3 regions of the Paenibacillus sp. J22P15 genome follow, and region 1 is predicted to be linked to each of the others. Evidence: a T-box and tRNA genes for the amino acid it is inferred to sense, from the RefSeq annotation. Region 1 holds a T-box; the other regions hold tRNA genes.

Region 1 (10,544 bases):
GTTTGCCAGCTGCAGGACGGAAAGTCTCGCGTTGGCCTCTACGACCGCCTGGCTTAGCATTGCGATCAGATGAAGCGGAGCGGTCACGACCGCCGCGACGTCCACCTTCGGACGGCTTGCCGCTCGAACCGCGTGAACCGCCTTTGCCAGCTGCGCTGCGAGCACGCTCAGGCCGATCGCCGAATTGGGCCCGCACAGATGTTTCCACACCTTCACTATCGATCGCACGACGAGTCAGCTTAGCATTTATGCTCTGTTCAATAAGGAGCAAATGGTTTTTGTCGTAAGGTGTTGCTAGTGTAATTGCTGCGCCATCTTGACCAGCTCGTCCTGTTCTGCCGATACGGTGGATGTACAGCTCACCATCCTGCGGAACGTCATAGTTGTAAACATGAGTTACACCTTCAACATCTAGTCCACGGGCAGCAACATCGGTCGCTACGAGAACTTGCAGCCTAGCATCTCTAAAGCGCTTCATGACTTGCTCACGTTTGGCTTGCGTCAGATCGCCATGCAGCTCATCCGATTCAATGCCAATTTCTTGAAGCTCTTTGTTAAGTTTCTTAGCGCGTACCTTCGTCCGGCAAAAGATAACGGCCAAATAAGGCTGATGACGCTCAAGCAAATGTACAAGTGTCTGTTGTTTGTTTCTATCTGTCGTCTCATATACGATTTGCGTGATGCTGTCTAATGTTACGTTTGTGCTGCGTACGCGAATATCGACAGGGGTTTTCATATAATCCGCTGCCAGTTTACGAATCGCATCCGGCATTGTTGCGGAGAAGAGCATCGTTTGACGAGCCTTAGGCGTTTGTGAAATAATGCTTTCTACATCAGGCAGGAAGCCCATGTGAAGCATTTGATCGGCCTCATCGAGTACGAGCATTTGCAGTTTGCCAAGGCTGACGGTCTCACGTTTCATATGATCGATTAGACGACCTGGCGTAGCTACGACGATATGCGGCGAGCGCTGCAGCTTGCGAATTTGAGCATCAACGTCTTGGCCGCCATAGGCAGCAAGCACGCTTACGCCAACAGCAGGAACTAACTTTTTGAGCTCGCTCGTAATTTGAATAGCAAGCTCCCTTGTAGGTGTTAATATGAGAGCTTGTACTTGCTCTTTCTCTATATTAATACGTTGCAAAATAGGCAAAGCAAACGCAATCGTTTTGCCTGTGCCCGTTTGAGCTTGCGCAATGACATCCTGCCCATTAAGCAGGAGTGGAATCGCTTGCTTTTGAACCGGAGTCGGTTCGATAATTCCATCATGGTGAAGCAATTCGCTTAGCTTGGGAATAATACCCAATGAGTTAAATCCGTTAGACATTAATATATTTCCTCATTTCGTTTACATCTTTTGATGTTAAGTATAACAGCTGTCCTTATAATGTGCATCTTTACTTTGCTTATGCTATGCTAAAAGCCGACATTAGAGCAGCAGAGGAATGATAAATATGAATGGAACAGAGCGCTCCGCGATCAAAGCGGGCCTACAGGTAGACATCGTTTTAAAGCAGGATCAACGTACTGGCAAGCTGACACGAGGTGTCGTGAAAGATATTTTGACTAATTCGCCCAAGCATCCACACGGCATTAAAGTAAGGCTAGCAGATGGCCAAGTTGGCAGAGTCAAGAACATTCTAGCCTAAAGAATCATAAGGATGACCGGTTTCACCATGATCTGAAATGTCTAAGCGCTAAGGAGCGAGATAGTATGGCATTCGGCATAAAAAGAAAAGAGATGCAGCAATGGAAAGAAGCGGTTGCTCGCGGTGAGATTGCTTTTCTGACGCATTACTGGCTGGACCCAAGATTTCCAGATATGCGTACGGTGACGAAGGTAGGCTGCTCCGATATGGAGAAGCTCTCGCGTTGGTGTTATGATAACGGACTTAACCCTCGATATATTCACGCTAGGTCGGAGTATCCACACTTTGATTTGCTAGGGCCGATGCAGCGTGAAATACTAAAGAAGGCAAATCAGCTTGACCAGCTTGAACGATTTGGAATGTTATGAAATAGGATTCATAATCGGCTGCCGATTAGGCGGCTATTTTTTCGTGTAGGGAACAAAAACATCTCGCTACTCATTGGTTTATTTCGTATGATAAATAAATGTATGGATGAGTTTACCAATTGATATAAGGAGATGGAATTGCAAATGTCTACTGAGAAAGAGCAGCTGCTTCGCACCTTTGGTGGATGGATTACGTTTGTAACGAATTTGGCAAGCTATGATGAGCGGATTTGGAATCAATCCGTGACAGTCGGCAAGTGGCAGGTTCGTGAGGTCGTTGCGCATATTTTGCGGTGGGATGATTATTTTTTTGCAGAGGCGATTCAAAAGGTGCAAGCAGGCTTACCGCTTACGGTACAGCACTTAAATTTTGATGAGTTTAACGAAATAGCGAAAGCATATGCGAGCTCTGCTTCCATAGATGAATTAGTCAGAAACGCAATCGAGAGTCGGCAGCGGATTCTGGACACAATAGCGAATTTATCAAATGAGCAATATGATGCATCCTATGTGGATGCGGACGGGCATCCGTTTAAAGTGGAGCAGTACTTGTACGATTTTATTTGGCATGATCAGCATCACATTCAGCCGATTAACAAAATGCTTCATTTTCGAATGGAGGAAATGAGTCTAAATGGCTGGCCAGCTTTACAAACCGTCGTGTATGATGGTTGGCTTCTTCGTTTTGCGGAAGGATATACAAAACGCTCTAATTCGATCAATCCAGTATATGGCCACACGCTGGAGTTGGATGCGAAAATAAGAGCCTGTGAGGATTTATACGAGCGGAAAGGCATTCGACCAGTGTTCAAAATATCACCCTTCAGCCTGCCAGCCACTCTAGATGATGAGCTGGCGAAACGCGGCTATGAGCTTATCGATCAAACCATCGTGAAGACGGTTCCCTTATCCGATGTTTTATCACCCTCCCATGCGGATATTTGGCTTGAGCAGGAGCTTACAGAGAGTTGGCTCGATGCCATCACGGTGTTTAGCGGTTTATCTGATAAGCAAAGAGCGATAACAAGCAGTCTGCTGGAACAATCTCCGTTAGAGAAGTGCTTTGCTCTTCTACATGATAATGGAATACCAGTGGCCTGCGGATATGCCGTGATCGAGGATGACCGGATAGGGCTGTATGACATCGTAACTGACCAGTGTAATCGGAATAAAGGGTACGGCGAGCAGCTCGTATTGCATTTGCTGCAATGGGGCAAGGGAAGGGGAGCGACCGAGGGTTATATACTTGTAGTGAAGGATAATGCGTCAGCCAATCGGTTGTACGATAAAATCGGATACGTTCCGCAATATGAATATTGGTATCGTGCAAAATTGAACGAGTAGATTTTTGTAATGCACAATTAGTGTAGGTATAACCGCCCTTGTCGAATGGGATAGACGGCTGCATGGTAAACGAAACATCTTAGAATGAACAGCATGAGAAAGAAGGATTTTGCTTTGAAAATCAACAGTTCAAATTTGTCAACAACAACATCTACGACGCCGATTGCTAATACAAGCTCTTGGCTATTGCTTCTTGGTATTTTACTTATCGCCGCTAATTTACGCGCACCTCTAACGGCGGTCGGACCCATTGTATCTGAAATCCAGCATTCATTCGGTATTTCCAGCGCAATGACAGGTTTACTGACGACCTTACCGCTGCTCGCATTTGCACTTATTTCACCTCTTGCACCACGTATTGCTAAGCGTATCAGTATGGAAAACACGTTGTTTATTGCGATGATTGTACTTACAGGCGCAATTATCATCAGATCTCTTCCGACGATTGCTGCTTTATTTGCGGGGACGATCTTGCTTGGCATGGCGATTGCGGTGGCAAACGTATTGCTTCCAAGCTTGATAAAAAGAGATTTTCCGACGACAGTCGGCTTAATGACTGGTTTATATTCGGTATTAATGAATTTATTCGCAGCTTTGGCATCGGGATTTAGCATACCGATTACAGAGCAGCTTTCCTTCGGCTGGCAAGGAATGCTTGCCTGTTGGGCTATCCTTGCACTCATTGCTACCGCAGCTTGGGTGCCTCAAATTCGCTCACTATCTCGCAAAGGTACTAGCAAATTAGCGAAAAGTGAGAAAGGGGTTAGTCTGTTAAGCTCAGGTCTCGCATGGCAAGTCACGATATTTATGGGACTTCAATCTTTTTGTTTCTATGTTAATATTTCTTGGCTGCCTGAAATCCTGTCTGATCGGGGCATGAGTCACGCTGATGCAGGCTGGATGCTGTCGTTACTGCAGTTCGTCAGTTTGCCAGCCACATTTGTCATCCCTATCATTGCTGGAAAGCAAGCTAGTCAGAGAGTGCTTGCAGTTATTACGTCAATAATATTAATATGCGGTTATCTGGGACTGCTTAGCGGTAACCTCGATATCATTCCTATTTGTATGATTTTACTTGGTATTGCCGGCGGGTCTGGCTTTAGTCTAGCGGTTATGTTTTTTGTACTTCGGACGAGCAGTACTGCGCAGTCAGCACAGCTGTCAGGGATGGCGCAATCACTTGGCTATCTGCTCGCAGCTGCCGGACCGTTGTTGTTTGGTTTGATTCATGATTTTACAAATGATTGGACGATATCATTAGTTATGTTAGTTGTGGTTGGAGTTATTTTTGGGTTGATTGGCCTTGGGGTAGGCTCAAATAAAACATTATCTAGTGCACGAGGGAAATAATGATTAGTTATGGATTGAAATCGCGAGCTGAAGTTATCTTGAGATCCCTTGACACCGAACCGAGTGATCTTTATAATCGAAACTAACGATTTTTTTGTATATGGAGCGTTGAAGAGGAACAGTAATTTCGTAAGTTAGGCCTAGAGAGCCGGTGATTTATGGTGGAAGCCGGACCTGCTGCGAAATGAAGCTCGCCTTGGAGCTGTGCGATGAACGGGCCGATGGTATTATCGATTGTCCCGCGAACAAAGCACCGTTTGGCCTGCGATAAGGGCGACAAGTGAGCGATGGGCAAAGCATGTCTGCCGCTAACTAGGGTGGTACCACGGGAGAATAACCTCTCGTCCCTAGCGATTAATCGCTAGGGGCGAGAGGTTTTATGTTTTTTATACGAATAAGCATACAGCACCTATTTTGGGGAGGATACTAACAATGACTCAAGAACAGCAATTTCATGGCTATAATCCGCTTGTTGTCGAACCGAAATGGCAACAATTCTGGGATCAAAACAAAACGTTCCAAACGACTGAGGATGCAGAGAAACCAAAGTTTTACGCGTTAGATATGTTCCCTTATCCTTCAGGAGCCGGTTTGCACGTAGGCCATCCAGAGGGCTATACAGCAACGGATATCGTATCCCGCTACAAAAGAATGAAGGGCTACAACGTGCTTCATCCGATGGGTTGGGATGCTTTCGGATTGCCTGCGGAGCAGCATGCGCTTGATACTGGGCAGCATCCGCGCGATATTACATTTGTAAATATCGATAATTTCCGCAGACAAATCAAATCGCTTGGTTTCTCGTATGATTGGGATCGTGAGATCAGTACAACTGATCCTGAATATTATAAATGGACGCAATGGATTTTTATCCAATTGTATAATAAAGGACTTGCATATGTTGCCGAAGTATCGGTGAATTGGTGTGAAGCTCTTGGAACCGTACTCGCTAATGAAGAGGTCATCAACGGTCTAAGTGAACGCGGTAATCATCCAGTCGTTCGTAAGCCAATGCGTCAGTGGATTTTGAAAATTACTGAATATGCTGATCGTCTATTGGATGATTTGGAAGATCTTGATTGGTCCGAAAGCATTAAGGATATGCAGCGCAACTGGATTGGGAAATCAAAAGGTGCTGAGGTTACCTTTGAGATTGAAGGTCATGATTCGGCATTGGTCGTATTTACGACTCGTCCGGATACATTGTTTGGCGCAACTTACTGCGTATTGGCACCTGAGCATGAACTGGTTGCACAAATCGTAACTGCGGAGCAGAAAGCTGCTGTTGAAGCATACCAATTGGCGGCATCTCGCAAGAGTGATTTGGAGCGTACTGATTTGGCGAAAGACAAATCCGGTGTGTTCACAGGCGCTTATGCGATCAATCCAGTAAATGGCGAGAAAACACAAATCTGGATCGCAGATTATGTACTCGCTGGTTATGGAACTGGAGCTATTATGGCGGTACCGGGTCATGATGCACGTGACTGGGAATTCGCAAAGCAATTTGATTTGCCAATCATCGAGGTTGTTCAAGGCGGAGATATAACGAAGGAAGCTTATGCAGGTGATGGTAAGCATGTTAATTCCGATTTCTTGAACGGCCTGACGAATGCGGATGCGATCGCGAAGATGATTGAGCATCTTGATGAATCAGGTAAAGGTAAAGGAAAAGTAACTTACCGTCTGCGCGATTGGTTATTCAGCCGTCAACGCTACTGGGGAGAGCCGATTCCGATTCTTCATCTGGAGGACGGCACGATGAAGACGGTTCCTGAGGATCAGCTTCCGCTCTTGCTGCCTGATGTTGATGCAATCACACCTTCAGGAACGGGCGAATCACCGCTTGCGAATGTTACGGAGTGGGTAAACACGATCGACCCTGAGACAGGTATGAAGGCAAGACGCGAAACAAATACGATGCCGCAATGGGCAGGCAGCTGCTGGTACTACTTGCGTTTCATCGATCCTAAAAACGACAAGCAGCTTTGCTCACCTGAGAAGCAAAAGGAATGGTTGCCGGTTGACTTGTATATCGGCGGCGCTGAGCATGCTGTTCTTCACTTGCTTTACGCTCGTTTCTGGCACAAGGTGCTTTATGATATCGGTGTAGTAGATACGAAAGAGCCATTCCATAAGCTCGTCAACCAAGGTATGATCCTTGGCAACAACAATGAGAAAATGTCCAAATCTCGTGGAAATGTCATTAATCCAGATGACATCGTAAACGAGTTCGGCGCAGATACGCTTCGTATGTACGAAATGTTTATGGGTCCGCTTGAGGCGACAAAACCTTGGAACACGAATGGCGTTGAAGGAACATATCGTTTCCTTAGCCGTGTATGGCGTTTGTTCATTAATGAGGATGGCAGCTTGAATGCCAAAATCGGAGCTGGGGACACGAGTGACGCGTTCAAACGTACTTGGCATCGTTCGATCAAGAAGATTACAGAAGATTATGAAGCTTTGCGCTTCAACACAGTTATCAGCCAATTGATGATTTTTGTCAACGAGGCCTACAAGACGGAAGTACTTCCGCAAGCAGCGATGGAGCATTTCGTTCAATTGATTTCTCCAATTGCCCCGCATATCGCGGAAGAACTGTGGGAGAAGCTGGGACGCACGGATTCTCTTACCTATGCAGCATTCCCGACGTTCGAGGAAGCTTGGACCGTCGATCAAGAGGTTGAGATCGTCGTACAAGTTAACGGTAAAATCGCGGATCGCGTCTCCATTGCAGCCGATATGGATGTTGCTGAAATGGAAGCCTTAGCGAAAGAGCTTGAGAAAGTTCAAGAGCTGATTGTTGGCAAAACGATTCGCAAGGTCATTGCAGTAAAAGGTAAACTAGTCAATATCGTTGCAAATTAAGGCAAACAGAAGAGGTGAACGGGCTTTAGCTGAAGAACAGCTATTGACCGTTCACCTCTTCGCCTATAAAGGTAGTCGAAACTTTAATGACATCTTCATCGAACTTCGCATGAGTTGTGCGGATAAGCTCATTGAATACGCCCTCTGTCTCGCTGCGCAGTAAATTTAACGCTTGTGCTGTAATTCCGCCTGGGACAGCGACTCTCTCCTGAACCTCCGCTGGCGACAAACCGCCTTCGGTCAGCAGCAAGCCTGTTCCAAGCAGCATGCTGCTTGCCACTCGAAGAGCTTCGTCTCGGCCGATGCCAGTCTCTGCGACAGCTGCATCAACAAATTGCTCAAGCAGGAAAGAGATAAAGGCAGGTCCACAGCTGGATAGATCCGATACGATGCGCGTGTAGCTTTCATCTATTCGCAGCGGCTGGCTGATATGGGATAACAGGTCCTCCAGCTGAGCTTGATCATTTTCATCAATCCTTTTGCCATAGATGCAAAGTGATGCTCCACTCCATACATAATTCGTAATGCTTGGAATGACCTTTGCTACCTTGCAATTGAGTTCGCCTTCAAGATGAGAGATGAGTACGGGACTCGTAATAGAGACGACTATCTGATTAGGTTTAATGTTTGCTTTCAGATCGTCGACCACTTTTTTGAACTCCACAGGCTTTACACACAAAAAAATGATATCGCAGCCGCAGGCAGCCGCGTCATTCGTATATTCGGCTCTTATGCCGGAATAACGGTTGGCCAAAGCTTGCGCTTTTGCAAAGGTGCGGTTGCTGACGGCAATTTGTTTTGGAGATAAAGCACCTGATGCTATCAAAGCTTCAATGAGCAGGCTTCCCATCGTGCCCGTCCCGATAAATCCGACATTCATGCTGAACCCTCCTAAAGGTTTGGTTCTCGTATAACCAGCTTCAAGTCATGGATAAGGATTATACGGGAACAAATCCCGAGTCAAAAACTTCTGTACATGTATTCGTTGTTTGTGCTCTCTTACCTTATTCCGAAGGACTTGTTTGATATGTCATCTGTTTCCAAAAAAAATGTTTCTTTCAAAGGGGATGTTGTGAGGTGAAGTCCAAAGCTCATAGATTATCTGGCAAATCTTTTTTACTTGCTTCTATATTAATCGTGGCCGCAGTTGTTTTGATGGCACTTGCTTTTAAGGAGCCTAAGCGGACGGATACAGGGGAGTGGGTGCCATTAAATGATGCAGTAGAAACTGCAATAGCATCGCTTGAAACAGAGAACGTCATACCATCAATCACGGAAAGTAAATCAGAAAAGCCCGGAAAGCAGGCTTCGCATGTGGAGGAGCGCACGGAGCCTGATGAGGATTCTGTTATTAAGATTGAGGCCGTATCCGCAGCAGAATCAGCGACTACAACAGATACTAATGCAGAAGCAGACTTGAAGGATGCAGGAAAGCTGGATATAAACGCAGCATCAGCAGCCGAACTCGATGAGTTGAAAGGGATCGGTCCATCAAAGGCTCAAGCTATTATTGAAGATAGAGACAAAAACGGCAAATATGTCTCAGTTGATGATTTGCTCCGTGTCAAGGGAATTGGAGAAAAACTATTACAAGGAATACAAGACAGCATTGTAGCTCGTCCATAATTGTGAGAGAATGGAAGGGAGCGGGCGTTTTATCCACCGCTTGCCATTATCTATTAACTTACTTGAAGGAGTCGAGGAAATGTCTGAACAACGCAAGCTTTCTCTTGATACACTATCCGTCCACGGAGGTCAGCAAATCGATCCAACTACGTTGTCTCGTGCGGTACCTATCTACCAGACAACATCTTATGGATTCAAAGATACAGATCATGCAGCAAATCTATTTGCATTGCAGGAATTCGGCAATATCTATTCTAGAATTATGAACCCGACATCGGATGTTTTTGAGAAACGTGTAGCAGAACTTGAAGGCGCTCCTGCTGCCTTGGCAGTTGCATCTGGTCAATCTGCGATTACATATGCAATCCTTAATATTGCGGGTGCCGGCGATGAAATCGTTTCAGCAACAAGCTTGTATGGCGGTACATACAATTTATTCTCGATGACACTTGCGAAGCTTGGCATTACGGTGAGATTTGTAGACCCGTCAAATCCTGAAAACTTCCGTGGTGCTATCAACGAGCGCACAAAAGCGGTATATGCAGAAACGATCGGAAATCCGAAGGGCGATGTTATCGATCTTGAGGCGGTTGCTGCAATTGCACATGAGAATGGAATTCCATTTATCGTTGATAATACGTTCCCAAGTCCATACTTGTGCAGACCAATTGAGCACGGTGCGGACATTGTTGTGCATTCTGCTACAAAATTTATCGGCGGCCATGGAACATCCATTGGCGGTATCATCGTAGACGGAGGAAAGTTTGACTGGAAAGCAAGCGGTAAGTTCCCTGGTCTTACTGAGCCGGATCCAAGCTACAATGGTGTTGTTTATACGGATGCAGTTGGTCCAGTTGCTTATATTATTAAGGCACGTGTACAATTGCTCAGAGATATGGGAGCTGCAATTTCTCCATTTAACTCCTTCCTCTTGCTGCAAGGACTTGAAACGCTGCATCTTCGGATGGAACGCCACAGTTCAAATGCACAAAAGGTAGCAGAGTATTTGGAAGCGCATGAAGCGGTTGAGTGGGTTAATTACCCAGGGCTTCCAAGCCATCCAACTTACGAGCTTGCGCAAAAATATTTGCCGAAGGGCAAAGGCGCTATTATGACATTCGGCATTAAAGGCGGAGTTGAAGCGGGCAAGAAAGTGATCAACGCGGTAGAGTTGTTCTCGCATTTGGCTAACGTTGGCGATTCCAAGTCGCTCATCATTCATCCAGCTAGCACTACGCATTTGCAATTGTCTGTTGAGCAGCAAGCGAATGCAGGCGTTTCCCCTGGTATGATTCGTCTATCGATCGGAACAGAAGGAATTGAAGATATTTTGGCA
Region 2 (10,544 bases), on a different contig from region 1:
GGTAAGTTCTCTGCACTGATCTCAGGCATTCCAACACCGGTTATGGGCGGCGTGTCTCTGCTGCTTTTCGGCGTTATCGCTGCTTCCGGCTTTCGGATGCTTGTTGAATCCAAAGTGGATTACAGCAAGCCAACTAACCTATTCTTAACTACAGTCGTTCTCGTTACTGGTCTTAGCGGCGTAAAGCTTACGATCGGAGACTTCTCGCTTTCGGGGATGGCTCTCGCAACTGTCGTAGCTATTGTACTTAGCTTACTATTCAAACTGTTTGACGTACTTAAGCTGTCTAACGACCACGAATCATCAGGTCATTAAATAGTAAAAGGGCTCTCCTCGGAGAGCCCTTTTACTATTTGCAGCATGCGCTATATTTCATCAAGTAATTGATGAAGCTTATCCTCGGAACATTCAAAGCAGATTAACGTTTTATCCTCCAGTACGATGCCGTTAATAAATCCATCATTGCAATATACATGCTTTTTACATGCCTCACAGTGTCCAACAAGCTCCTGCAAAATGATAACCTCCCCAAAGCACACGATGCAGCGATCAAGGCAGAAAAACAATGAAGCAAACCTACGCTGCTCCACATACCATAGCAGAAAAGGAGTGAATTTAATATGCCTGACTACCGTATTATCGTCGATCTTTCCGATCGACAGCTATATTTGCTGGACGGCGACATCGTCACGCGAGCCTTTCCCGTAGGCATCGGTAAAATGCTCACCCAAACACCTACCGGCGAATTTACGATTATAAACAAGCAGCCCAATCCCGGCGGACCGTTCGGAGCATTCTGGATGGGACTCTCCAAGCCTCATTATGGCATCCACGGTACTAACGATCCATCCTCTATTGGTCATGTCGTTTCACATGGCTGCATTCGAATGTATAACGACGACGTGCTGGCATTGTCCAAACTAGTGCCCATCAATACGCGCGTTACCATACGTCCTTAGCTCAGCTTTGCAGGCAAAATAGTTCGTTCTATTATGGTAAACTAGTAGATGCCAACTATTTTTTAAGCGAGGATGTGCTTGATTTGTCTTACATCCATAACATCGATCTTCGAGAGGTGCCGCTTTACTTTGCATACAATCGTGCTAGCGATAATCCCGAGCAATATCAAGGTACCTTTCACGCTCATCAAGGCATCGAAATTTTAATTGTTAACGAAGGCACGACAATGACCTCTAGTGTCTGACAGCCGCTTAAACCGTCTATAAGCAGCGGTGCGTCTGTCTCTATTGCGGTGAGTACATTGTCTACTTGCCCTACATGCCCCTCGTAGGCCACCTCTGGCAAAGCCTCATAGTAGTTGTGCAGTTCTGCCTCAAGCTGCAGATTCGGTTCTGGGAAGCCGTTTGAAGAGGCAGTTGATGCCTTTACCTTCCACGGAGCAGAAATACGCGCCTTCGTCCCTTGGAAAATAAGCTGCTGCTCTTCCCCATGATGTACGACGGAGCTCGTAACCTGTGCAAGCGCACCGCCATCATATTGTAGAATACCAATTGATAAATCCTCAACCTCTGCATTATCATGCGACACATTCGTCATGAGCGCTTGTACGCCGACAGGACGCCCCATCATCCATAGCAAAGCATCGATATGATGAACAGCATGATTTAAAGTGCAGCCCCCGCCTTCCTTCTCCCAAGTACCGCACCACCAGAGATCATAATAACAATGGCCTCGCCACCAGTGAGAATCAATCTGCGCATGAACTTTTTTCCCGGCTAAACCGCTATCCATCACCGATTTCAGCTTCATCATCGGTGACTTGAAACGGTTCTGAGCAACGACTGACAATAAGTTTCCACTCCGAGCTGCCGCTTCATTCATCAAATCGCATTCCTCCAAGGAAGATGCCATCGGCTTCTCCACAAGGACATGTACACCAGCTTCAAGAAATGCGATGGCAATTTCCGCATGCGTATAGGGAGGTGTACAAATGGATACGATATCAATCTTGTGCTGCGAAAGCTCCAAATAATCAGATATAACCATCGCATTCAGTTTATGCTGCTTCTTACGCGCTGCTGCTTTCTCGACAAAAATATCACTGATCACCACGATTTGGCACCGCTCTGGAAACTTTAAATAAGCATCTATATGAGCGTTAGAAATAGCCCCGGCACCAATAATTGCTACGTTAAGCATCGTTTCATTCTCCTACGTTATGATGAAACCAGCTTACCAAGAATACGGTCGCAAATGTGTTCATGGATTGTGAGAAAATAACGTTACTTTGTTGTTTTCATGAGTAGCAATAAAAAAAGAGGACACCTCCGCGGGCATCCTCTTGTTCTAGCTTATACATTATCTATTTACTATTTTGTTAGAATATACAAAAAAAACGACCCTATTATTAGAGGCGTACGATTTATTACTATTGGTGCGGTAGACAGGATTTGAACCTGCACGTCCATTGGACACTACCCCCTCAAGATAGCGTGTCTGCCGTTCCACCACTACCGCACATTATAAGTTGAAAGCTTCTGCAATTAATTTCGCATTAGCTTACTTAGCTAATGGCTTATGCAATGATTGCAACGAACTCCATAAAGCTTGTACACTTTGAGGATTAATGGTGACCCGTAGGGGACTCGAACCCCTGTTACCTCCGTGAAAGGGAGGTGTCTTAACCACTTGACCAACGGGCCGTCTGGAACCTTTGAGAAGATTCATGCTTGGACAACATAAATGATTATATCACCATATCATCAGAAGTACAAGCATTTTTTTCTCTTTTTTTAAAAGTGCTAAATTGACTCTACGCTTCAATCGTTTCGGCTTTAAAAACGTTGTCTAACTTGTCCTCAGGCGTAAGTCTTTTCTTCAATGGAACCTTAACATCTCTTCCCAATTCTTTGAAGAAGGTTTCAACGTCACATTCGATTTTGTCTACAAATACGGATAGTGTACCCTTTTCGATAATCGCTTCATTACCTTCAGCCGGTACAGTGACTTCGATTGAGTATTTTTTCATTAAGGTATTGCTGTAGCGTCCGAAAATCTCAAGCAATTCCTCGTTGTTAAATTTGCTAATCGCGGCTTGTCCCTTGTTCGTAAAGTTTAAGTTTATTTTCATGTTTACAGCTCCTCATCTCTAATGATGCATCTGTTTTCACGGCTCGAGCAACTTATAACGAAAAAACCACCCTCTAGTCAGATTTATGATCTGAATATAAAGTGGCATCATCTATCAGAAAAGTGTATTAAAATGACACCTTCTAAGTTCACCTATATACATCGGCAAAGATTAAGTTATGGTGCGGTAGACAGGATTTGAACCTGCACGTCCATGGGACACTACCCCCTCAAGATAGCGTGTCTGCCGTTCCACCACTACCGCACATTTATAAGTCGAATATCCTCCACTCCCATTTCCATAAAGAAAATGGTGAGCCATGAAGGACTCGAACCTTCGACACCCTGATTAAAAGTCAGGTGCTCTACCAACTGAGCTAATGGCTCTCGCTGTATTGCAACCAAGCTCCGTAAAGCTAGCACACTTTGAGAATAGTGGTGACCCGTAGGGGACTCGAACCCCTGTTACCTCCGTGAAAGGGAGGTGTCTTAACCACTTGACCAACGGGCCATGTAAAACATTTCAAACAAGGTATTTCACTAAGATGCAACCTCAGTGGCAAATAAAAAAGACCGGATGAACGGTCTTCCCGTTGCAGCACTTGTAAAAAAATGTGGCGGAGAGAGAGGGATTCGAACCCTCGCACCACTTACGCAGTCTAACCCCTTAGCAGAGGGTCCCCTTGAGCCACTTGGGTATCTCTCCAAAACTGGCTCCCCGAACAGGACTCGAACCTGTGACAACTCGATTAACAGTCGAGTGCTCTACCAACTGAGCTATCAGGGAAAAGTAAAAGTGACAAGAAATAATATATCACGTACTACTTTGATTGTCAACCAATTTCAACAATAATTTTCCGCGGCATTTTCCGCAAGCATATTTGGCCGGGTCAATCTTTCGCTTGCGTAAGTATTCCATCCCGCATTTCGTGCATATTAGCTTGTACCGAAATGGCTGAGGCTTACGCTGCGCGCGTTCGGGAAGCGACTGACAATAGCGAGAGCCGCCTACATGCGCAAGCAAGTGTTTGAATTCAACGTCGCGATGCTGGTACCCCCGCTTCAATATATGCAAATGATAATGGCAAAGCTCATGCTTTATAATTTTCTCAGTTTCTTCAGGTCCAAAAGCCGAAAGCTGATGAGGACTGATCTCAATGTTGTGCGAACGCGTAAAGTAACGTCCTCCAGTTGCTTTCAGACGACTATTGAATGTCGCTCGATGCAAAAAAGGACGCCCAAAAAAGGTTGTAGAAATTTGCTCAACCCAAAGCTGCAATGCCTCATTATCCATACATTATTCTCCCCCAACTACTTGAATTTTAAAGCCGCGATAGGCTACACTGTCAAGTAGGAATTATTAAACATGCAGAAAATTTTACAGATGAAGTACGGTAACGTACCGAGGGGAGATCAATAATTAATATGGCAATTATGCGCTATGTCCTATTGAAACAGAATAACAGCATCTTTTTCGTCGAAATGCCAGAGACGCATGCTTATCAGCTAAGCGCACTTAATCTGCGACTTCATAAAGAAATCGATAAACTAACGGCTGAGCATGTTCCAAGCTTGCCTTATGCAGTAGCTGAGTGCAACGATGTTGAGCTTCATGATCCATCGATTTCCATCATATCAGGGCTTGATTACATCAACAGCCTTGAGAAGGATTTTGCCGGCGTACAAGAAAAATCCTACCCGCTTATTTCACTTTTGACGGAAATCCGCGCTCTGCAAGCACAGCTCGAACAGTGGTATGAAGAGTACGAAGAAGAACATAGTATATAGTTAGGACCTGCACGGACACACGCCCTTCCCCATATTGTAGTATTACAACAAGTTAGGCCTGGGGAGGAGGACGATAGGTATGCCACAGTGGCTCTGCAATCAAATGATGCGTGCCTTTCAGAAAAAAGATCGCAGACAAATAAAACTGCTTAATGACTGCTGGTATTTCTACCGAAACAAGCAAAGTCCGAAGGATCAAGAAAACAGCACTGAATTTCAGTTATGAATCACTGCTGCTTAACCACATAGCAAGACGGCTGCAATCCCTGTTAGGGTTAAAGCTCGTTTAAGCGGTGAAATGAAAGCAGAATATCATTGAGCACTCCTAACTACTTATAATTGAAATAACAAAAGCGACCCCATCATTTGAGGGTCGCTTTTATTATTTTGCTGCTATTACTGATGCTTAAATCTTATATTTTGTTGAAAAAAGTAACATCATCCACGGATAGACGAGTCGTTTCGCGTCCTTCAGCAGATGCTTTGCCGATTGGAAGCACCAAGGTCGGCAAGTAACGATCCGAAATATTAAATTGCTCCATCAATTGATCGCGGTTATAGCCGCCCATCGGAACTGTATCATAGCCTTTAGCACGTGCCGTAAGCATAATTTGCATCGCTACAAGACCCGTATCAAATACAACGACTTCTTTCAAGCGCTCTGCCGGCAACGACGAGTACATCTTCGTTGAGTTCGCAATAAAGTTATTGCCCACTTCCTCCGTCATAAAGCCCGCTTCGATAGCTGAGCCATAAATCTTCTCAGACAAAGTATACATTTCGAGGTCCGCTAGGACGATAATAATCGCCGATGCAGTTGAAATTTGTTTTTGATTAAATGCAATTGGAAGCAGCTTCTGCTTCAGTTCCGGATCTGTTACAACAAGAAAACGCCAAGGCTGCATATTAGAGGATGAAGGAGCTTTTGTCGCGATTTCTAATATTTCTTTAATTTCTTCTTCAGAAATTACTGCATTGCTATCATATTCACGTACAGAACGACGATCATTAAGAACGTTGAAGAAAGCAGCATTCGATTGCTCATTCGTTTGGATCTTTTCTTGCGTAGCCGTTTGATTTGTGGTCATTAGATTTCCCTCCAAGGATAATTTTTATCTGTGCTGTTTTTCACTCAGTTAAAAACATAACTATACTGTGCATTGTTTAGCACAGTAAAAACATGAACTGTACAATTTATATACACAGTATATGGCGTGTCGTTACTTTTGTCAATTAACTATCTTTGTTAAAAATAAGCTATGAGTAATTCGGCAATGTTTTCTCTGCGAGCTGCGCGATTGTAAACTGCTGAAGTGTTTCGATCGTCTTCTGTTCAACCTCATTCGCAATATCCATAAATGCCGCTTTCATACTCATCCCAGAATCATGTAAGCTTATTGTGTCCAGCATCCCATTACAAAGAGGTTCTCCTACTTTGAGGGCAATGTATACCTCAGCTAATGTTATCGTCTCAGGCGGACGCTTCAGCTTATAGCCTCCGTCACGGCCTTCTCTCGTTTCAATCAACTGCCCTGCAGCTAGCTTTGCCAGCACTCTGCGTAATTGTGACGCTTCTGACTTCAAGCAATCGGCAATAGCGGCACTTGGGTATGACTCTGACTTACGCGACAAAATAACGAGTGCCTGCAGTGCAAGTCCAAACCATTTTGAATGAGCCGATCCGTTTGTTTTTTCTGCTTTCATAGTCAGCTCACTCCTTTTGTAGGGTAGTGGGCGACGCCCATGAACTTAATAAATTATAAAGGGCCTGCCTCATGACAGGCAAGCCCTTTATAATGGAAAGCGTTAGTTAGGCTTGCGCATAGTCAAGCTAACACGGCCTTTTTTCGAATCGACACTGAGTACCCACACGGTTACCGTATCACCAACAGACACGACATCCATCGGACGCTTAACGAATTTATCGCTTAGTTGGGAAATATGAACGAGTCCGTCGTTCTTGATCCCAATATCGACAAATGCCCCAAAATCGATAACGTTACGGACAGTTCCGTGAAGCTCCATTCCTGGAGCCAAATCCTCAATGTTCAGCACATCCGTATGAAAAATCGGAGGAGGCAGCTCTTCGCGCGGATCACGCCCCGGTCGAAGCAAGCTATCCATAATGTCCCGTAAGGTTGGAACGCCCACGCCAAGCGTAGGAGCAACTGCATCGACGTCAAGCTCTGCCAGCTTCGTTCTCAGCTCCTCTGATCCTAACTGCTTAAGACTAAGACCAAGCTCCTTAAACAGCTTGTCTACCACCTCATAGGACTCTGGATGAATCGGAGTGCTATCCAGCGGGTTGACAGGTTCAGCAATTCTTAAAAAGCCGATACACTGCTCATAGGATTTGGCACCGAGACGCGGCACCTTCTGCAATTGGTTCCTTTTCACAAATCGTCCGTTCTCATCACGGTATTTCACGATATTTTTCGCTATCGTACCGTTTATGCCAGCTACATAGGATAACAGTGATGCTGAAGCGGTGTTCACATCGACACCAACATGGTTAACCGCTGATTCAACTACGCCGCCCAGCGTTTCATCGAGCCGCTTCTGACTGACGTCATGCTGATATTGACCAACTCCAATTGCCTTTGGCTCGATCTTCACAAGCTCAGCAAGCGGATCCTGCAATCTGCGGGCAATCGATACTGCACTGCGTTCTGCCACATCAAGCGTTGGAAACTCCTCCTGAGCGAGCTTGGAGGCCGAATACACGCTTGCGCCAGCTTCATTGACGATTATGTACTTCAGCTCCGGGCCGCCCGCTCCAGCCGCTTTACGCTTGCCTATCAGGCCAGCAATAAATTGCTCCGTTTCACGCGAGGCCGTACCGTTTCCAATGACAATCAATTCCACTTTGTACTTATCAATTAATCCATTAATAAGTTTCTCTGCTTCAACAACCTTGTTATTTGGAGGTGTAGGATAGGATACCGCAACCTCAAGCAATTTGCCTATGTCGTCAATGACTGCAAGTTTGCAGCCTGTACGAAATGCAGGGTCAACTCCTAGTACGATATTGCCCCGAACAGGAGGCTGCAGCAGCAAATTACGTAAGTTTTCAGAGAAAATCGAGATCGCATGCTCCTCAGCCTTTTCAGTTAGTTCACCGCGCACCTCGCGTTCAATAGACGGTGAAATAAGACGCTTGTACGAGTCTTCAATGACAGCAACAAGGACATCTCGTACAGATTGTACCGTACCGTTTCTAAGCAGCTTCCGCTGAATATGGTCATGGATACGATCTGCAGGAACATCGAATGTAACGCGCAGCACATCTTCACGCTCAGCCCGATTAATCGCAAGTACACGATGCGGAGGCAGCTTCTTAACGGGCTCTTGGTAGCTGTAATACATTTCATAAACCGTTTCCTCAGCGGCGTTTTTAGCTTCTGTCTTAAGAAGCGCTTGATCAAACGTATATTTGCGTACCCAAGCACGAATGGACGCGTCATCGGCAATATTTTCGGCGATAATGTCCGATGCTCCGTTTAAAGCATCCTGAGCTGTCGGTACACCTTTCTCCACATTCACATAACGAGCGGCTTCATCAAGCGGATCACCGCTGCGCGGCTGCGACCATAACCATTCCGAGAGAGGCTCGAGCCCTCTTTCCTTCGCGACGCTGGCACGTGTTTTACGCTTTTGCCGATAAGGCCGATACAAATCCTCGATCTCTTGCAGCTTGGCCGATTGCGTAATCGCTGAGCGCAGCTCGTCAGTTAGCTTGCCTTGCTCGTCTATAAGACGAATTACCTCGCGCTTGCGTTCTTCCAGGTTTCGCATATATTGCAGCTTCTCTTCAATAGCCCTCAAATCATTCTCATCAAGCTCACCGGTCATTTCCTTACGGTAACGAGCGATAAATGGAATGGTGTTCCCTTCATCAAGCAAACCTACTGCCGATTTAACCTTAGTTACCGGAATCGTAAGCTGCGCGGCAATGCCGGTAATGATTCGTTGACTCTCAGCTGCTTTCTGCTCTGCAGTCAGCTTCGATTTCCCTGAGTTCTCTTCTGAATCCTCTACAACATGCTGTACCTTTGTATCTGCCAAACGTCATGCCCCTTCCTCATGCTTCATGCTCCCGTATACGGGTTGTTCGCCATTTCATAACCTATCGTCGTACGTCCGCCATGCCCCGGATATACAATGACATCTGGGCTTAGCTTATACAGTTTCAAGCGAATGGAATCATACAAATCCCGTTCACGTCCACCTGGCAGATCTGTTCGGCCAACGGACATTTTAAACAGCACATCGCCTGAGAACAAATGGTTGCCATGCAGGAAGCTCACGCTGCCAGGAGAATGTCCTGGTGTATGCATGACTTTGAAAGACAAACCAAGCAGCGATAAGGTTTGTCCCTCCGCTAATGCAAATTCGGCTTCATCCGTTGAGAGTGGAGGCGTTACATCCTGCCATCTCATTGAACCATTCTTACGCGGATCGGTTAACCAATCCGCCTCCAAATCATGTATGTAGACAGGACAACCAGCAGACTTGCGTAATTCATCTACTCCGCCCATATGGTCGAAATGGGCATGAGTCAGCAGAATAGCTTCCACCTTGACTCCTTTTAGGCGCTCAAGCAGCTTGCGCGGGTTCATGCCAGGGTCAATGACGATGGCACGTTCCTTAGGTTCTTCACCTTCGCTTGCAGCAGGCTCCATTACCGTGATGAGATAAGCATTTGTTTGCAAGGGGCCAAGTGTAAACGTCTCAATTCGCATATTTTCACTCATAACTCTTATAACGACTCCAGTAAAGTACGGAGCTCTTTCACAATTACGGACTGGTAAGCTGTTCCTTCACCATAACGACGATCAATTTCTTGCCTAGTAACCGCAAGATTCTCTTGATAGTTCGCTGCTTCGCGATCTGGATTTTCTTTCTTAAATGCAATCATTGCTTCCTGCACATGGCTTGGACGAGGTCCCCATTGTCCCAGTACAGCTCCGCCAGTATCCGCGATAATAACAACCGGTACGGAACGGCCGCCCATTGTCAAAAATTGATCCATCGTATCGAGATGATCTTCCATAATAAGTACTTCGGTTGGTACTCCGCTATTCTCAAGCGCTTTGAAAACGACTGGAATATTACGTACTACATCGCCGCACCAATCCGCCATCAAGATCGAAACACGAAGATCGTCACGATTGTTCAACGATTCGAAGTATTCCTTATCACTCTCATCGGTCCAAGCGAATTTTTCCGACCAGTCTAAAAATTGCTCTTTATTTTTGGTCATGCCGTCAATAAATTGTTGCGGGCTTATACCTTTGCCCAGTTTATCTGCGATACTTTTGCTCATATTGATCCCTCTTTCGTCTATTTAATGGTTGCTAATCACAAAAAAATGCAAGGTTGACTGTTCCATTATACCGATTTGCCGCGTGAGCGTACAAATTTGAATAGTACATATACGATAAGCAGCGCAATTGCAATCAAGATGGCTGGCTGTACATAAGGCGCAGCCTTCTCATCGATTTTATCCCAATTCTCGCCCAAAGATTTGCCCAAATATACAAATAAAATAGACCATGGCAGTGAAGCAAGTGCAGTTAGAAGTGTAAATAGACCAAAATTCATTCTTGCCATACCCGCTGGGATTGAAATAACTTGTCTCATAACTGGAACAAAGCGAGCGGTGA
Region 3 (10,544 bases), on a different contig from region 1:
CATTAATTCTGCTTATCGAACCAATTAAAAAAGAATTGATGAATATACTGTCCAGCTAATAAATAAGGAACTGTTTCTTCTTCTACAAACGAATCTCTCCCTTTAATGCTAAAATACAGCCATAAAGCGATCCCCTCAGTGAATGATTCTGGTTGATATTGCCCATCCTTCAATAGACCTGAGATCGTACCCATACAATCTTCAATGGCCGCCTCACCTTCAGAATGATGCGCTTGGAGCTTTATGTTCAAATAGGAATATACATACGGAAACTCCTTGCTTCCAGCTAGAGAGGTGCTGTAAAGCGCTGTAGCGATCACTGCTGCCATGATACCCGTTTTCCACTGTTCAGCTTTGTCTGTTAATGAAATATCATCCTTAAACCTTTCGAGAAGGTCATTATACAGTGTATCCTTTAAGGAAAAAACCTCAACATATAATCGGCGTGCGTTTTGCCTAAGTAAAGTCTCTTCGTTCTCGTTCTGCTTCATCCAACCACCTGCTTCCTTTATTGCTCAGGCATATCATTTCAACTCTTAGTTTACTTCATTCAAAATAGAGAATGCAAAAATGTTCACGAATCAATCCTCTGTATTGTATTTCTCAGGCAAATAAAAAAAGCCCGCTGCGTTTCATCGCAACGAGCATATTAGGAAACTTAATCAGAATGCACCACTTCTGTTCCTGCAATAAAATCATGAATAGCTCGTTTATCCTCTCGTAACCCAACCATAAATGCGCTGACGATAGCCCCTATCCCCAAAGTTACAGCATAGACGAGTCCTCCGACAACATTACGCAATAACATCGTTCCTAACCCAGGGGGCGAACCATCTAGTTTTCGAATCTGCACGCTGCATATCCGCTTACCAATAGTGTATCCCCTCCAAAATACCGGAAGCAACAACGAATAGAGAAAAGAAATGGCGTCTGTGAAAAAATCCCTTCCCTCATCTCCTCCAGTAATCAACAACGAAATAACAAATAACGGAATACCTACAATGATTCCATCCAATAGTGAAGCACCTAATCGAATCCAAAATCCTGCATTCATGTATTAATCCCTCCTCATAGCCTGCGAATAACATTGCACCTGCATTGGGGTCCTTTATCAATAAAACTTACGCTCATTAAATCAGATGTATGCCATAAATAACAATTGCGTGAATAGACATTATCCGCATTATCCGCTCGCTTCCTGCTCTCATTTTCGTCCCTACTAAACACTAAAAACTTTTTTTGCGCTTATTCTAAACCTTAATTGGGAATATTGAATATGATATGCGCTGTTCAACCGTCATTTTCTCGTACCCATTACTAATCTCATTAAGGAAGGTTCGAATTCATGGATCCTACAACGGACTTATTAATAAAAAAAGCATATGCCGATCCCAGGCTAAGACAAAATATTTTTAACAAAGGTATAATCTACTTGTATTGCGATTACTCAGGTTTCTTCACGCAAAGCAATCATGGTATCGCTTGCTGCCTTGTTTACAACCAAACGATCCGCGTTACCGGTGAAAAGCTGTTAATTAACCATGATGGAGGTTCAAATTACGGCGAGCTGCTAGCTATCAAATATAGTCTAGCAATACTCTCCAAGGCATTAACTGAACATCAACCAAAAGTTGCTATCATCTACACGGATTATAGCTTTATTACAAAAATTTTAAAACAAAACGCCTGTTCACATCCGAATTATAAAATGGCAAGAGCTGAAATATTGGCTTCTCTTGATCATTTGAAAACGATGTTCCCTACAATTGAAGTTAGAATACGCTACATAAGTAAACATAAAAAAAACAACTCGTTTCACAGGCTCGCTCATAATGCTGCCAGACAAGCTGCTCAGACATAAGTGCAACGTATATCAACAAAAAGACTCCTTCTCGTCTCTTGCTTATAGCAAGTGTTGAAAAGGAGTCTCTTTGTATCTCTTATGTACTTCGTGAAAACCGTTGAACATGCAAGGTTTTCTAGGTATGCCGAGGACGGGAATCGAACCCGTACGGTGGTCACCCACCGCAGGATTTTAAGTCCTGTGCGTCTGCCAGTTCCGCCACCCCGGCGCAAAAATAATGAACTGTTTATTAGAAGCAGATATTATCATATCATATTAAGGATACCTTAGCAATAGCATTTACAAAATATATTCGACAGTACGGGATAGACATGAATGCAGCCGATAACCCTCAAAAAACTCAGAGAAAAACCTCCTTCAGTTGTACCTGATTTAGTCAGATACTAGAAAGGAGGTTTATCATCTTCTATTGAATCCTATGTGACTAATTAAAGCGCACAAGATTCAAATAGATTATGTACTTCGTGAAAACTATTGAATCATCAAAGTTTTCTAGGTATGCCGAGGACGGGAATCGAACCCGTACGGTGGTCACCCACCGCAGGATTTTAAGTCCTGTGCGTCTGCCAGTTCCGCCACCCCGGCATAATGTAAGGTTTTGCTTATGGTGGGCCCTGAGGGACTCGAACCCCCGACCAATCGGTTATGAGCCGACCGCTCTAACCAACTGAGCTAAGGGCCCTCGAAAACCGTATATTTCTACGTGTTCATCGAAAGGTTGGTTGCGGGGGCAGGATTTGAACCTGCGGCCTTCGGGTTATGAGCCCGACGAGCTACCGGGCTGCTCCACCCCGCGACGTATTTCCATTTGAGCAAAGCCAGTTGAATTGGCGACATAAAATAATATACTATATACGCATGTTTTAAGTCAAGCAAAATATACTAATTTATTTTTTTTATTTTTTCAAGGTATAAACCTCACGCCGTAGCGGCCTTTTCGGGATCGAAATACCTCCACCTCATGTGGTGTTTCGTAGCCGTACATCCAACCATCATTCTCCATTCTTCTGACCAAACAACCAGCTTGAAATTTTGTCTCGTACAGTCGAACCCAATATACCCATTTCATGTAATCCCTCCGCTATTATATAGGATAAGCAACAGGATTGTCGCTCCAATAAGTGCTGTATACATTAGAATACCCCAAAATTGGGATGATACATTCAAATGGGGTATACTCAAAATAGGTCATTTCAAAGGAGCTGAAGCCATGTTATATGGAATTGTAGTTTTTCCCGAAAAGCATGTACAGGACATCGCTAACAGCTGGCGAAGACGCCATGATCCTCATTACGCTGCCATCCCTGCTCATCTGACAGTGAAAGAAGCTGTCAATTGGTCAGACGAAGAGCTTCAACAGGCAGTCATCCATTTAGAGGAAGTGACGTCTAAACTGCCTGCTTTCTCTGTCCATTTGAACCGCGTTTCCAGCTTTTATCCCGTAAGCAATGTGCTCTATTTAGCGCTCCACGAACCTGCATCCATGCAGAAGCTGCACGAGAGTGTATGCAGCGGTCCATTAACAAATGGAGAATCTAAATATGTCTACACACCTCATGTCACCATCGGGCAAGAGCTCTCCGACGACGAACTGCACGATTTATATGGTAATCTGAGAATGCAGTCCATTGACCTCACATCCAAAATTGACCGCATACATTTACTATATCAGACCGATAACGGCGCTTGGACCGCCTACCAGTCATTTCTCTTGCGAGGTTAGACAAATATAAGGAAAAAGCCCGCAAACGACGCACAGGTCGATTACGGGCTTTTTCCTTATAACTGGTTATCTAGGCATTGGCATGATTTCGACACCGCCGTCGGTGCCTCCACCAGTAGGATTATTTTTAATTCTCTCCAGCACTGCGTTACCGCGTGTCTCCCACTCAGCTAAAGCTTCTTTTACAGACTTTTTCTTGTCGATAACTTCTTGGAACAACTCATAGCCAGGCTGTTGCGCTTCCCAAATTCCTGGTTTCGTATTGAATAGATTTTCCGCATCCGAACTAGAAGGCGGCAATGGTTTCAACGAAGTAAAGGCATCCATATTGTATTGCAAGCCGCCGATCGGAGTCAGAAACTCCTTACGTGCAACCATCTCATAAAGACTTCTCGACTTCAGCTTTGCCCATTCCTTGCTATTCGAAAACTTAATGAAATCCCAAGCGTCTTTATCGTTTTGAGCTTTGTTGTTAATGCCCATCAATTGGCTAAGATAGATGCTGCTTCCAACATCTGGACTGCTCGGATTGACAGGAACCGTTACGACATCCCAATCTACTGGTTCAAAATCTTTCATTTTCGTAGCATTGTCCGAAGCCCTCTTCAATTCATTGATATAACCGTAATCACCGATTGTCATCGCTACTTTACCCTTGATAAACAGATCGCCGTAGAAAGGATCATTGACCCCCTCAGAATTTTGCTTTTCATACATCTTGTTCATAAATTCTTGTGTTGGAATAATTTTCTCTTCGTACATAGAAGAAATTGTATTCCATACATGTTCCCATTGCTCACTGTTTACGAGCATTTTCTCGCCCTTGTCATCCCACATTTTCAATTGCAGTGCTTGGCTATATGCACTTGCATTGCTAAAGGCATCAGAAGACCAACGATTGAATGTAAAGCCGAAATTGCGATCTTCGCCTTCGCCTTTTGATACTTGACGTGCCAAATTAAGAACCTCAGACCATTCCATTTTATCTGATGGAGGAGTTACTCCGGCATCAGCAAATAATTTTTTATTGTAGTAAAGCGCTGAAGAGTTAAATGTAGGTGTCAAAGCAAACAAACTGCCGTCTCCTGCTGACTTGATTCCCTCTATGACAGTAGGTACATAATCCGTTAAATCAAATTTATCCTTTGCAATTAGCGGATCAAGCGGTTGAAGCAGATTATCTTGCGTCATACGACGCAGCATGTTGTAATCCAAGACGACCACATCTACCGGATTTTCTCCGTTTAGCATTTCCTTCATTTTCTCATAAGGATTAGGCTGTGTTGCAGGCTTGTTGGGATCAGGTTGATCAAAGCGTTGATCATCATTGTTAATTGCCCCTACAATTTCGAACTCAATGTTAGGATGAGACATTTCATACATATCTGTGTATTGCTGACGGAAATATGGCTCTTGATCTGCGCCGCCATAAAGCACACCAATACGTAAAACTCGTTTTTCTGTAGAATTGTCTGCGCCGCCGCCGCTGCATGCTGCAAGCAAACCTACTAGCAAAGCAAGCGTCAAGCTAACCACTGTAAACTTACGAATCCGCATTCCTGACAATCTTTTGTTATTCATTCGACTTAACCCCCTAATGATTTTGGCGGAGTAATAACTATCCGCTCACCGTCAAATTCCATTGTTGCTTTGTCTTTAATATTTAATGCGGATAAATATTCCTTGGGCACTTGTAACCGACCTACTCGATCGACAACTACGTATGCCTCATGTACAGATTGCAATCCGGTATTTGTTGAGGGAAGCACTACTTCACTGCCATCTTGTGAAATATTCGGATTTCTTTTAATAAACTCTGTGCTCGTCAAGCCATCACGAATAGCAACAACTCTATCCACCTTACTTGCAAGCGTTAAATCATGCGTTACGATCACGATCGTAATACCAATCTCACGATTGAGTCTGCGGAAAATACCCATAATCAAATCGGAGGTTGAAGTATCTACAGAACCTGTCGGTTCATCAGCTAGCAATAGCTTCGGACGATTCGACAACGAGATTGCAATGGCTACCCTTTGCTGCTCGCCGCCGGATAATTGATGAAGCTTATTATGCATGCGCTCTTTCAAACCGACCCACTCAAGCAATTGCTTCGCATAAGCGCGATCGACCTTGCCCGACAGCATCATCGGCATTTCTACGTTCTCAAGGGCAGAAAGATAAGGCAGCAGGTTTCTAGCATTATTTTGCCAAATAAAGCCTACCGTTTCTCTCTTATACTTGACTAAGTCCTCTTCGGAAATTTTTAGCAAATCCCATGGTCCTACGTGCACCTGACCAGCTGAAGGGCGGTCAAGACCGCCAAGCGTATTCAGAAGTGTAGACTTTCCGCTGCCACTGTTGCCGATGATGGCCATAAGCTCGCCTTCATTAACCTTTAAGTTCAAGCCTTGCAGGGCGACGACCTCTAGATCATCTGTCTTATAAATTTTCACCAGACCTTCGCAATCGATCATCGCAGTTGTCACCGCTGTTGTCATCGTTCTTCTCCCATCTTGACCGCTTGATGCACTCTCAGCCTGCGAATGTGCAGGAAGAGCAGCAACGCCCCGGTCAGCATCATAAATCCGACTACAACGAACAATTGATTCGTATCGCTTGACTCAAATATGACTCGGAATGGCGGTACGGTCTCAGCTACGTTTTCTGTCGTTTGCAAGAATGGCAGGAAGAGTAAGCTGACTCCCTTACCGATTAAAACGCCAAGTCCAATCGCAAGTCCGGCTGTAAATAACTGTTCCAAAAGCAGCATGCCTGTTAGTTGTCTACGTGATAGTCCCATCGCCCGCAGTACCCCGAATTGGACAACACGGCCCGAGAGATTAAAGAACCAAAAGAGCACATAACCTGCTAGTGTGATAACTACCGAAACGAGAAAGCCTAGGCTCAGAATACCGAATACGCCGCCTCTGGTTGGAAGCTTCGATTGCATGATGAGCTCGCTTCTTACATCCTTAACGGCCGCTATTTCGATTCCTGCCTTCTGCAGCTCCGTAATGATAGGCGCTACCTTTGCGTCAGGCTTCATCTTCAGCCAAACCTCATAAGGAATAAGTGGAAGCTGATCATAAACATAATCCAAATTCGTAATAATAAATGGTGATTTATCAGGATACTGGCTAGGCCAATAAGGCAAAATTCCAACAACCACAAAATCCACCTTACCCTCAGAGAATCCTACGGAAACAGGATCGCCAACCTTTAACTGATACTTCTCTGCTACTTTTGAAGGTATTAGTGCTGCATGCTCAAATTTTCCCAAGTTATTTAAATAATAATTGGGATGAGCGGGATACAAATCGTTGCGGAACCAGCCTACTTTGGAGAAATCGACGTTATCAATACCCATTACAGTACCTTGACCAATCGATTTTCCTGAGATGACTACGCTCCCCTTCGTTTGCAGCACACGTGCAGCAGCTTCTACGCCTTCAAGAGAACGGAATATTTCAAATGGAGGTTCACTGAACAGCATCTTCGAAGGAACGGTTTGACCGCCGCCGCCTGATCCACCGCCATTGCCGCCATTTCCTCCATTACCACCGCCACCGTTTCCTCCGCCGTTTCCGCCGTTTCCACCGCCGCCAGCACCACCGCCATTACCGCCATTGTTGCCAGGCGTCTTAGTAATTTCCGCCGAGCCTTCCCACACGGTCTGAATCGTAACGTCTGCGCCGTACTTATATAATGTACGCTCAGTGGAGTTCAAATCGATCGTTCTAGCTGCCGATGCATTATAAACACCAAGTCCAAGCGTAAGCACTAATAAAATCATCAACGGATAATACCCTTTGGATGAACGTGAAAGCTGCGTCAGTGTCAAATACAACGGAACAGGTAAAAATTTACGTCCCATCCAAGTAAATAATTTCAGCAGCCATGGAAATAGCCGCAAGAAAAACAGCCCAAATGCAAAAATCGAGAGCGCTGGCACAAAGAATAAAAATGGTTGTACGTTTAATTGATCCGTCGTCATACCCGTCTTGAATGTCAACATCTGACGCTCATTAAACATATACCAGCCATAACCAGCAGCAGCAATTAACAAAACGTCAAGATACCAACGCTGCCATCCTGGCTTCCGATCAGATCGAGCCAAATCTTGTTTATAGCTTACGATTGAAGATCTTGCATAAATGATTGCAGGAATAATTGTCGCCATAAGGGCAATCAATACCGCAGCACCACCTGCGATAATCGCCTCCGTAGAGAAACCGACCGGTATAGACTTCCGATTAACGAAGGATAGGAAGCCATTTGCCGATCCAATACTCTTAGCCATGAACCACCCGATAAAGGGACCGCTCGCAAGAGCTAGACCGCCCAAGAGAAGTCCTTCGAGCAAATAAATCCAAATAATTTGCCGCGTACCTGCGCCTCTGCTTCGAAGCACTGCAATATCGCTTCGCTGCTTATCCAATGACTGCCTTGCATTCATCGCAATGAAGAAAAATACCATTGCGAGCATGGGGGCAGCTAGGGTGAACAGCAAAGTTTGCAGCTGCAAACTTTGTTTCTTAAATTCCGTAAGCGTGGATGCAAAGGAAATTTCCACTCTTGTGTCTTTAAGACGCTGATACAAGTCGATGTTCAATCGCTCAAGTGTCCTGCTTAACGGTGTTAATTGACTCGTTTTAATTTCAGACAAATCGAATGCATAGTACCAGCTGGCATTATGAAGCGGAATGCCTTTCTTTGCAAGCAGCATCTTGTCAAATGCAGCATCACTAATTTGGAGCGTATTCAGCAAGCTTTCCATCCCCTGATACCAATATGAACTCGTATCAGTCAGCGGCTTAACAGAACCGACAATTTTCACACGTAATGTCAGATCTAAGCCACCGTATATCGGATATTCAAATACATCGCCGATATGTACATCATTTCGATACATCGCTTCCTCGAACATCACTGCTTCGAGCAGCTCTCCATCCCCTTCGGCATTTACAAACCATCTGCCCTGTGTCAGCTCAGTATTTGTCTCGAGACCTGACATGTTCATAATCGTCAGTTGGCGGCTGCGACCAGCGTCTACCTTCGTTGGATCCTCAGGAACCACTTCAGCTCCGCGAATGGAATTGCTATTTACAAACGTGCCGAAAGGAAATCCAATTTCCTTAGGTATTCCTTCAGAAATGTAACGCTCAACCTCTGACAACGCTGCTAAATCCGTTTTCCCGCCAGCAGGTGATTGGTACCTCATGAGAAGTGAGCCTGCTGGTAATCCACTACTCTTCTCCTGAAGCGATTCGGCAACCACTCTCTTAAGTGCGCCATCTGCGTACATGGGTATACTCGTTGCAAATGCAACTGCTAGGGTCAGCCCAGCAAGTGTGCTCAGGGTTAGCCAGCGCGTGTTCCACATTTTGCGGAACAAAAAACGAAACAGCGGAATTCCCATTGGCTATCGACCTACAACTTTCTGCCCCGGCTTCAAACCTTGCAAGATCTCAATATTTGTCGAGGTTTGCTGGCCGACCTCAACGTCTACTTCGCGCTTGCCGTCTGCATCAATAACCTGCACATAAGTACGAGAGCCAATTGAGCGAAGCGTAGAAGGAGGAATAACAATAGCATCTTTAGTTCGGCTCGTTATGACATTGATTGAAATCGGTGTACCGCGATTTAGATTTTTAGGTAATCCAGTAAGATCAAATATTAAGTAGTCTTCTGGACGTTCAGGTTTCACTTCCCCTGGCATTCCGCCATTACCGCCACCATTATTCTGTTCCTCGGTCTTGACAGGAAGTTGTTTTATCTTGCCTTTAAAAGTACCTACATTTGAAATTTTGGCTTCTACTTCCATGCCAACCGCCAATTTCTCAAGTTCTGCTTTTGTAATCTTGGCTGCTGCAGTAATCTTACTCGTATCGGCTACGATCGCAATTGGCGCATAGGCTTTGATTAGATCGCCCTTCTGTACATTAAGCGTTACAATCGTTCCTGAGAATGGAGCCTTCAAGCTTGCTTTCGCAATCTCCTCTTCCATATCTACAAGCTTCTGCTTCTTTTCTTCAAATGCAATCAACTTCGTCTCAAAATCAATTGGGTCCATTTCATCACGTTCACGCAGCGTTTCTTTCATCAAAGCTTCTTCTCTTTTAAATGCAAGACGTTCGAGCCGCAACGTTTTGACCAATGAATCAACGTCCAACTCTCCGATCACTTGACCAGCCTTTACCGTCGAATTTACTTTCACATGCAGCTCTTTTAAATTCTTACCGTCCAAAGTGAAAAACATCGTCTCTTCTTCTAACGAAATCAGCTTGCCAATCAAAGGTACCTTTGTTTCTAATGTAGCCGTTGTAACCTCATACTCGGGTTTCTTCGATATTTGTGCTGGGGATATTTCAGGTATGATTTCTTCTTCATCTTCTGCCGGTAGCAAGGAGCATCCGCTTGTAAGCACTAAGGAAGCACTTAAAACAACAACCATAGAACGTTTAAATAAATTTTCCGTCAACCATTTCATAGACAATGTCTGCAACCTCCAAAATCGTAGGATCATGTGTAGTCATACAAATAGAAACTTGTTCAGTGCGAATAATATTTTGGAAAACGGCCATAATTTGAGCTGACATATTCGTATCAAGCTCTGCTGTCGGCTCATCAGCCAGCAGCAGCATTGGTTTATGCGCGATGGCCTTGGCAATAGCTACACGCTGTTGCTCGCCGCCGGAGAGCTCGAAAGGGCGGTGATTCATTCGCTTCTCGAGGCCAACTAGCTCTAGACAGTGGTTAACTCTATTTTTCCATTCCGCACGAGGAACGCCAGCCATACGAAGGGCTAACTCCACATTCTCTCTCGCGGACAAAAGCGGCATAAGTGCGAAGGCCTGAAAGATAAAGCCCATGTGCTTTCGCCTAACTAATGTGCGTTGATCATCGCTCATACTGTGAAAGGGCAAACCATTAAATAAAATTTCCCCTTTGCTC

The links. A T-box is a leader RNA that pairs with one kind of tRNA and senses whether it is charged. The one in region 1 lies ahead of leuS (leucine--tRNA ligase), so its partner is inferred to be a tRNA-Leu.
Region 2: it encodes a tRNA-Leu, which carries the amino acid that the T-box ahead of leuS (leucine--tRNA ligase) is inferred to sense. The anticodon was not compared.
Region 3: it encodes a tRNA-Leu, which carries the amino acid that the T-box ahead of leuS (leucine--tRNA ligase) is inferred to sense. The anticodon was not compared.

What each region holds. Positions count from the first base shown of each region.
Region 1 is NZ_JBWDNT010000004.1:226,954-237,497, forward strand. It holds gene AC0YN6_RS12120 (DEAD/DEAH box helicase) at 1-1,327, opposite strand, end outside; gene AC0YN6_RS12125 (YwbE family protein) at 1,455-1,649, shown strand; gene AC0YN6_RS12130 (hypothetical protein) at 1,715-2,017, shown strand; gene AC0YN6_RS12135 (GNAT family N-acetyltransferase) at 2,162-3,361, shown strand; gene AC0YN6_RS12140 (CynX/NimT family MFS transporter) at 3,476-4,711, shown strand; T-box leader at 4,811-5,063, shown strand; gene leuS (leucine--tRNA ligase) at 5,144-7,582, shown strand; gene comER (late competence protein ComER) at 7,623-8,462, opposite strand; gene AC0YN6_RS12155 (ComEA family DNA-binding protein) at 8,660-9,208, shown strand; gene AC0YN6_RS12160 (homocysteine synthase) at 9,288-10,544, shown strand, end outside.
Region 2 is NZ_JBWDNT010000002.1:712,792-723,335, reverse strand. It holds gene uraA (uracil permease) at 1-315, shown strand, start outside; gene AC0YN6_RS07835 (L,D-transpeptidase) at 621-959, shown strand; gene AC0YN6_RS07830 (Gfo/Idh/MocA family protein) at 1,147-2,160, opposite strand; tRNA gene AC0YN6_RS07825 (tRNA-Leu) at 2,394-2,478, opposite strand; tRNA gene AC0YN6_RS07820 (tRNA-Glu) at 2,589-2,663, opposite strand; gene AC0YN6_RS07815 (hypothetical protein) at 2,774-3,091, opposite strand; tRNA gene AC0YN6_RS07810 (tRNA-Leu) at 3,271-3,355, opposite strand; tRNA gene AC0YN6_RS07805 (tRNA-Lys) at 3,402-3,477, opposite strand; tRNA gene AC0YN6_RS07800 (tRNA-Glu) at 3,527-3,601, opposite strand; tRNA gene AC0YN6_RS07795 (tRNA-Ser) at 3,706-3,796, opposite strand; tRNA gene AC0YN6_RS07790 (tRNA-Asn) at 3,802-3,877, opposite strand; gene AC0YN6_RS07785 (SprT family protein) at 3,905-4,384, opposite strand; gene AC0YN6_RS07780 (hydrolase/acyltransferase) at 4,516-4,878, shown strand; gene cmpA (cortex morphogenetic protein CmpA) at 4,958-5,104, shown strand; gene AC0YN6_RS07770 (nitroreductase family protein) at 5,292-5,966, opposite strand; gene AC0YN6_RS07765 (RrF2 family transcriptional regulator) at 6,136-6,582, opposite strand; gene AC0YN6_RS07760 (Tex family protein) at 6,685-8,943, opposite strand; gene AC0YN6_RS07755 (MBL fold metallo-hydrolase) at 8,967-9,620, opposite strand; gene AC0YN6_RS07750 (thioredoxin family protein) at 9,638-10,204, opposite strand; gene uptA (undecaprenyl phosphate transporter UptA) at 10,270-10,544, opposite strand, start outside.
Region 3 is NZ_JBWDNT010000001.1:125,786-136,329, reverse strand. It holds gene AC0YN6_RS00645 (hypothetical protein) at 3-491, opposite strand; gene AC0YN6_RS00640 (RDD family protein) at 659-1,054, opposite strand; gene AC0YN6_RS00635 (RNase H family protein) at 1,346-1,861, shown strand; tRNA gene AC0YN6_RS00630 (tRNA-Leu) at 1,987-2,072, opposite strand; tRNA gene AC0YN6_RS00625 (tRNA-Leu) at 2,364-2,449, opposite strand; tRNA gene AC0YN6_RS00620 (tRNA-Ile) at 2,470-2,546, opposite strand; tRNA gene AC0YN6_RS00615 (tRNA-Met) at 2,584-2,660, opposite strand; gene AC0YN6_RS00610 (hypothetical protein) at 2,769-2,933, opposite strand; gene AC0YN6_RS00605 (2'-5' RNA ligase family protein) at 3,075-3,587, shown strand; gene AC0YN6_RS00600 (ABC transporter substrate-binding protein) at 3,654-5,168, opposite strand; gene AC0YN6_RS00595 (ABC transporter ATP-binding protein) at 5,174-6,064, opposite strand; gene AC0YN6_RS00590 (FtsX-like permease family protein) at 6,085-9,009, opposite strand; gene AC0YN6_RS00585 (efflux RND transporter periplasmic adaptor subunit) at 9,013-10,080, opposite strand; gene AC0YN6_RS00580 (ABC transporter ATP-binding protein) at 10,052-10,544, opposite strand, start outside.